2 regions of the Corynebacterium sp. PCR 32 genome follow, and region 1 is predicted to be linked to the other one. Evidence: predicted binding sites of a transcription regulator. Region 1 holds the regulator's gene; the other holds the start of a gene.
What was found. Region 1 encodes LexA, which represses DNA repair genes until DNA is damaged. Its sites were predicted from a motif close to CGAACANNTGTTCG; they were not measured.
Positions count from the first base shown of each region.

Region 2: V5S80_RS07730 (SAV_6107 family HEPN domain-containing protein) is a predicted target of LexA. The motif match lies at 1,781-1,794, and genes of this name have one in related genera.

Region 1 covers NZ_JBAHVL010000001.1:654,315-657,742, forward strand. The annotation lists gene ptsP (phosphoenolpyruvate--protein phosphotransferase) at 1-1,218, shown strand, start outside; gene lexA (transcriptional repressor LexA) at 1,308-2,042, opposite strand; gene nrdR (transcriptional regulator NrdR) at 2,890-3,348, shown strand; gene hrpA (ATP-dependent RNA helicase HrpA) at 3,406-3,428, opposite strand, start outside.
Region 2 covers NZ_JBAHVL010000005.1:136,423-139,850, forward strand. The annotation lists gene V5S80_RS07725 (DUF3040 domain-containing protein) at 721-1,266, opposite strand; gene V5S80_RS07730 (SAV_6107 family HEPN domain-containing protein) at 1,290-1,679, opposite strand; gene V5S80_RS07735 (GNAT family N-acetyltransferase) at 1,872-2,486, shown strand; gene V5S80_RS07740 (methylenetetrahydrofolate reductase) at 2,563-3,428, opposite strand, start outside.

The DNA of each region.
Region 1 (3,428 bases):
TCCCCATCGATTCTCCTGGCTGATGACCTTGCTCCCGCAGATACCGCGACGCTGAACCCAGAACTTGTACTCGGCATTGTTACACGGTGCGGTGGTCCAACCTCGCATACCGCAATTATCGCTCGCCAGTTGAACATCCCTTGTGTGGTTGCTGTTGGAACCTCGCCGGTGAACATCGAATCGGAACGGACACCAGGGTTGATTAATGGAGCAGCTGGAGAGTTGACCATTCGTCCGGATGAAACTGCTGCGGCGAGTGCGGTACATGAATGGTCACAGCTTGCGGAAAAAATTGCTCACTGGGAAGGTCCGGCGCAAACCAAAGATGGGCACCGTGTCCAACTGCTCGCGAATGTCCAGGATGGTCCGCAGGCAGCATCCGCGGCGTCGACTGCCGTTGAGGGAGTCGGATTATTCCGGACTGAGCTGCTCTTCTTGTCATCAACGAAGGAACCAACCGTCGATGATCAGGCTGCGGCCTATAGTCGGGTCCTCAACGCGTTTCCGACTGGTAAGGTCGTCGTTCGTACCCTTGACGCAGGGTCAGATAAGCCTGTTCCATTCGTGGAGGCTGACAAAGAAGATAACCCCGCGCTAGGCGTCCGTGGTGTACGTATCGCGTGGGACCGGCAAGATATCTTGTCACGCCAACTTGATGCGATCGCACAGGCGGTCGCATCAAGTAATCATGTCAACGCCCCAACATGGGTCATGGCTCCGATGATTGCCACGGTGGATGAAGCGCGGTGGTTTGCTGACATGTGCCGTGAACGTAGCTTGACACCAGGGGTGATGGTCGAGGTTCCCGCGGTGGCGATGTGCGCGTCAGAAATTATGCGTGAAGTTGATTTTGTGTCGATCGGAACAAACGACTTGACGCAATACACCATGGCGGCCGATCGTTTGTCCTCGCCATTGGCACACCTCAATGATCCTTGGCAACCAGCGGTGTTACGTCTTATCAAGATAGTGTGTTCCGCGGGTGTAGAAACTGGAACACCGGTTGGAGTCTGTGGTGAGGCGGCATCAGATCCTCTTCTGGCCTGTGTTCTAACTGGCCTTGGTGTTAATTCCTTATCGGTGGCCGCACCATCAGCCGCTGGTGTGGGTGCACAAATTGGCGACCTCACCTTCGAAGAATGCCAGGCGATGGCTGCGGCAGCTCTCGCTGCTACGTCAGCTGCAGATGCGAAGGCAGCTGCCGCCAAGGCCCTGTAAAAACGCAGCGCTGCGGTGTGGTGATGAGTAACAGCCGTGACATGTGCCTACGACTGGTGATGATCAACGTGGTGCATGTTACGGCGAAACTATAGTGACCGAATAACTGTAACTACTTTTCCAAGAAGTGTGGCATCGTTGCCAGGGATGGGCTCAAACGCATCGTTGTGGGGGAGAAGCCACACGCCGGTGCGGTCACGGTGAAACTCTTTTACCGTGGCTTCGCCATCAATCATGGCAACAACAAAATCCCCAAGTTCGGCGACATTCTGGGAACGTACAACGACATAGTCACCATCCAAAATTCCAGCATCCCGCATAGATTCGCCTACCACCGACAGTATGTACAGCTCACCGTCTCCTGTGATCTCACGGGGAAGTGGGAACTCATCGGAAATTTCTTGCTCAGCCAAGATCGGGGCGCCAGCTGCGATACGCCCAATTGCCGGTACAAAAACTGGTGTAGGACGCTGACTCTCATCGTGTTCTCCCCCGCCGGGGGCGTGGATGACGGAATCGTGTATATCATCTGCTCGTGGTGAGGTGCGGGACCTAGGTGTACTCGTAGGGTCGGTGATTTTCAGCCCCACTGCCCGGGGTTTATTAGGGTCGCGTCGGAGAAAACCTTTTTTCTCAAGTTCCTTAAGTTGGTAGGCGACCGACGATGTTGACGTCAGTCCAGCAGCTTGACCAATTTCTCTAATACTTGGTGGATAGCCACGCAGGACAATCGCGTCCTGGATGATGTCGAGGATGCGGCGCTGCCGATCAGTGAGTGAATGGGGATTGGGTTTCGTCGATTTCCGGTTTTTTTTCGCGGGCATAGCGTTCGTCTCTTTCAGTGTCTGGCCGCCACCGATGGACATGACTGTGCGAATGATCATGGATTTCACGGCCACATTCTTGGTGTCAAATATGTCAGTGAGGTTAGTCTACATCACCCAATTCAAGATGGACGTGCGTTCGATGAGGTGCTGGCTACCCCTCTCGTCGAGTTATGGCTGCTGGGTAAAAACATTGCAGACAATGTAGTAATAAAATTACGTAATGTTCGAACTAAAGAGTGTTTCTATATGGCCAAATAGGAATCTGTGTTCGATATATGGCACAATATGTGCTGTTGTGTCGGGGTCATTTGCTGTCATGTCATCGTCCCCTTGTTGGGGGATGAGATGTTCGATTGCATTTGGATCTACGACAATATCGAAAGGATGTCCCATGCCAGTACAAACCCACACACGAACCACTCACAGCTACATGCATCCCACTCGCGGCCGTAGCGTTGATACTCACGGACACGGCGAACTACCCCTGAAAGGACTTGAGGTTCACGGCCAACATACTGTCCCGACGCGGCGGACTGGAACCGTTACTGCTCCTGTCAGTTCTCGACACCGATCAGCGGGGCTGAGATACAAGCCCAGAAGATCAGCGTCCACCTGCAGTCGCTCTTCTTATGGCGAGCGACGTAGAATCGCGGCATACAGTCTCGTTCTCGGGGTACTCATGGGCGCAAGCCTGTTCTATGCCTGGGAGGAACCACGGGATACTGATGCAGGCCAGCGCTCGACGTATGGTCAATCCTCGGTCACGGTGGTCCCTTCTGAGGAAGGATAGAACGCTATCGCACTCGTCGGGGGCGGACAGCCATGCAGATAGGAGTTCATCGTCGTGTTTTGTCCTTTTTGTCATCACTCACAATCCCGAGTGATTGATTCCAGGACTGTGGAAAACGGTTTTGTCACTCGACGACGCCGGCAATGCGGCAAATGTGATGGCCGTTTTACTACCGTCGAGAAGTCGGTCCTTTTGGTAGATAAGCGAAACGGAGTAACAGAAGACTTCAGCAAAGATAAACTTATCCGTGGAGTAAAGCGTGCATGCCAAGGGCGGGAGGTACCGGAAGACCAATTGAAACTTCTTGCTCAACGAGTCGAGATTGATTTGCGCGCCCAAGGAGGATCACGCGTTCGTTCAAACGACGTTGGTCTCGCGGTGTTGGAGCCTTTACGGCAACTCGATGAAGTTGCCTATATGCGTTTTGCCTCGGTGTACAAGCAATTTAGCAGTGTGGAAGACTTCGAGCGAGAAATTAGGGAATTCAAAGCTCGCCGTACACGGAAGGCGTAATGAACGAGAATCGTCACACGAGCAGCCTCGTGATCGACCTCGGTTCGTGGGGCTGAATTACTGAAGCTTATTGATGGCTT
Region 2 (3,428 bases), on a different contig from region 1:
CCACTTTAACCCACTTCGCCCCACAACGCACCATCAGCACCATGCTTTCAGCAAATCTTTAGCTTTCTTTTATTTTTAGGTGGCAACTACGACGGCACCCCCTAGCAGAGTGTGTCAGCTTCCCCCACAACGATCTGCACCTATAAGAAAACCTTTACAGAAAGTAAAGAATTATCACGCCTAGCCTGGGGTGCCACTCCGCCCCTATCAATTGAAGCGAAATGGCTACCAGCTCCGATTAATGCAGCTACCATACAGCCAGAAAAATATGTCACTCGCGACACAATATGCCCCAATAGGCATACAGATTCCACGTAAGGATGGATAATCCGTCTAGACGATCACATCAGTGGGGCAAAGTGGGAGATGAGTCGTCAGCCACCCAAAAATAATTGCTGCATGAGTACCTTTTGGGCGAAGTCTAAGCCAGCCAACCAGGAACACTGTGGCAATGAAGACGCATCACAGCCACTAGGTCTCCACAAAAATTGATAGTCAAGCCCCAAGCAACTCACCCGAAACGAGGACTTGCAAAAACTCACCGTTACTCAACCGAGTGGATGACAACCAGGCTGCAAAAACGTGCCAGTTACATACAGCCACAATGATTACCTCAACCAGCACCGCCACGGCCGACGCCCCTCATGGAGCCGGCCACCATCAGGAAAACCTCTACCGCATAGCACACGCCTATACAGACTTAATTCGACGTCCGTCAGATCAACGCTCAAAACGTCGACGGAAGTTCTCCTCCATGCCACCCGATTGCTTGACCTGGGAAGAGTAATGACCGCTCCATGCACTCTTCGTTCCCCTCCCAGACACCCCATTCGCTCGAGCTATAGAGATGACATGCCTCCCCCGCAGACAAATCACACCAGCGCCAAACATTACCAAGAATCCTGCGACAGACATCGCCACAAACCATAAGCTGATCTGAGACAGGGCCATACCACCGACGAGTAAAGCAAGGCCAAGAATGAGTAGAGCAACGACTTTAACAGCAACACCGCCACCCTGGATCGACCCTACATTTTTACCAAAATCAGGATCTTCCTGATACAGAGCATTCTCAATCTCATCGAGAGTACGCTGCTCTTGCTCCGAGAGGGCCACAACTCCTCCATTTTCTGCGAAAATACTGTTCTCCACCCCTGACAACGTTACAGGGGCGATAACAGTTCCATATACTCCCTCAGCATACTCGCAACACTCCCCATCCCCACCTCCACCAGGGGTAATACAATCCCCACCCCGTGGGCGCATTCTAGATTATCGCACCTCATCCTCTATGCCACGCAAGGAACCCACGCGTAGCGATCATTGACAAAAGTACGAAACTCCAATACATGGTGCTCAAAACATTCCAGATCGTCGAGACTCAACGAGGGGGACAACCCCATCCTAATGCGCTCCTTTACGGGCGAATATGGACGAAAAATATCAGCCCATGCCCCATATTGCCCTCCGCATCGAGCGAGCAATGTCCACGCATCGCCCCTGAGTTTCCTCTTCCGCCGAGACATAACGTCTTCAATCACCGCTCCAGCAAGACGAAGAGCAGCATAATACGAGTTTTGGAAACGCTGCTCTATCTCGCGCTGGCCAAGGTTGTTCGGGCGATTCGCTAGCAAGGCATCCGCTTTCCTCAAAAAACTCACCGTTGCCTCATTTATCATCTTTCACTCCCCTACTCATGAACCACAACTTTCCTTGACCAGCTGACGCCTCGCACACTACAGGTCACGTCGGACAATGGATCCGATCCAACCATTAAATTCGATCATAAGTTTGATTAGAAAGGCGTGGCAGACCAGTACACCTTCCCCCGTATCGCCACACACTTTGCCATCACATGGTTTCATTAAAGAATGCCCATCGCCTTTACAACGTTGACCTCCCCACAGTTTCGTCAACGTGTACCCGAATTGGTCTCCATTTACATACGAGCAATGGGCTACAGCTCAACAATCTCCGGTGCACGACAATCCGCATGGACTACCCACTCACGTTACCTAGGTTTTCATGCTGTCGCTGCCATCGACTATTCCGCGGGCAAAAAACCTGATCCAAGGGATCCCGAACAACCAATCCGAGGCTTTGCCTACGGTTACCGAGGTGGCGACGGACAATGGTGGAATACACAAGTGAAGGCAGCACTCAGGTCCGCTGGAGCCCCCACACACGTACAAAGTCAGCTTTTAGCAAATTACACCGAACTGGCAGAAATCCACGTGGAGCCGTCGTGGCAAAGCAGTGGATTGGGGCACTATTTGCTCACAACTTTTGCTAGCAACCTCACAAGTCAGAAGCTTCTTCTTTCCACCCCGGAAGTAGCCTGCGAAAATAACCATGCTTTCCATCTCTACCGACGGCTCGGCTTCACTGATATCGTACGAAACATGCATTTCCCTGGTGATCCCAGGCCATTCGCAATCCTCGGTAGCTGCCTTCCTCTCAATGGAGACAACTCCTCATTGATTTAGCCGTAATACAAGCGCAGAATCAGCGTTAATAGCCCATGGTAACGCCGAGGCAGATACTTTCCTGCACGCGATCAGGTTATCGGATCGCATCATGACCACGATCAGGACCCCACGCAGGAGCCATCCCAAGGTTGTGGAGTACTTCCTGTGTCGCTCGAGCAAAGTTTAGCGTCATAAAGTGCAGATCAGGGACCCCCTCACTGATAAGGCGCTCCGCCATCGCTGTGGTATGAGCTATACCGATCTTCCGAATTTCATGCTTGACGTGGGGATCCGCAGAATTCCCTGCCGAGGCAGCTTTTTCAAGGTGTTCTTCGAGCTTCGACGGAATCCGACATCCAGCAAGCTCTCGCTGTCGCCGTAGTGACCTCAGGGAAGTGATCGGCATCAACCCCGGGATGACAGGTTTGCAACCATGGACAGAGTCGGCCGCGGCAAGGCGATCACGAAGCCGGAGATAGTAGTCAACGTCAAAAAACATCTGGGTGATGGAGTAACTCGCTCCTGCCCGAAGTTTCGCAATAGTGTAAGCAGTATCCGCATCGACGTCCCGCGCTCGATAATGCTTATCAGGAAATGAGGCGATTCCAATTTCAAATTGTTGCTGAGTGTCACATTTTTTGATGAGCTCGATCAACTCGATGGCATGATCCAGACCACCGTCAGTCTTCACCCATTCACCAGTGGGATCACCCGGCGGGTCCCCCCGCAATGCCAAGATGTTGGTCAACCCACAATCTTGATAACTCGCAATAATCTCTCTCAACTCAGCAGCAGTGTGCTGCACCAGCGTGAGGTGAACCAAGGTCGTTAGCGGAGTATGTGCCAGCTCTTGTCCAATCCGGATAGTACGACCCCGGCTCGATCCTCCTGCCCCATATGTCACAGAAACAAAACTCGCACCAAGGTCATGGAATGTTGCCGCAGCATTCTTGAGTCGGT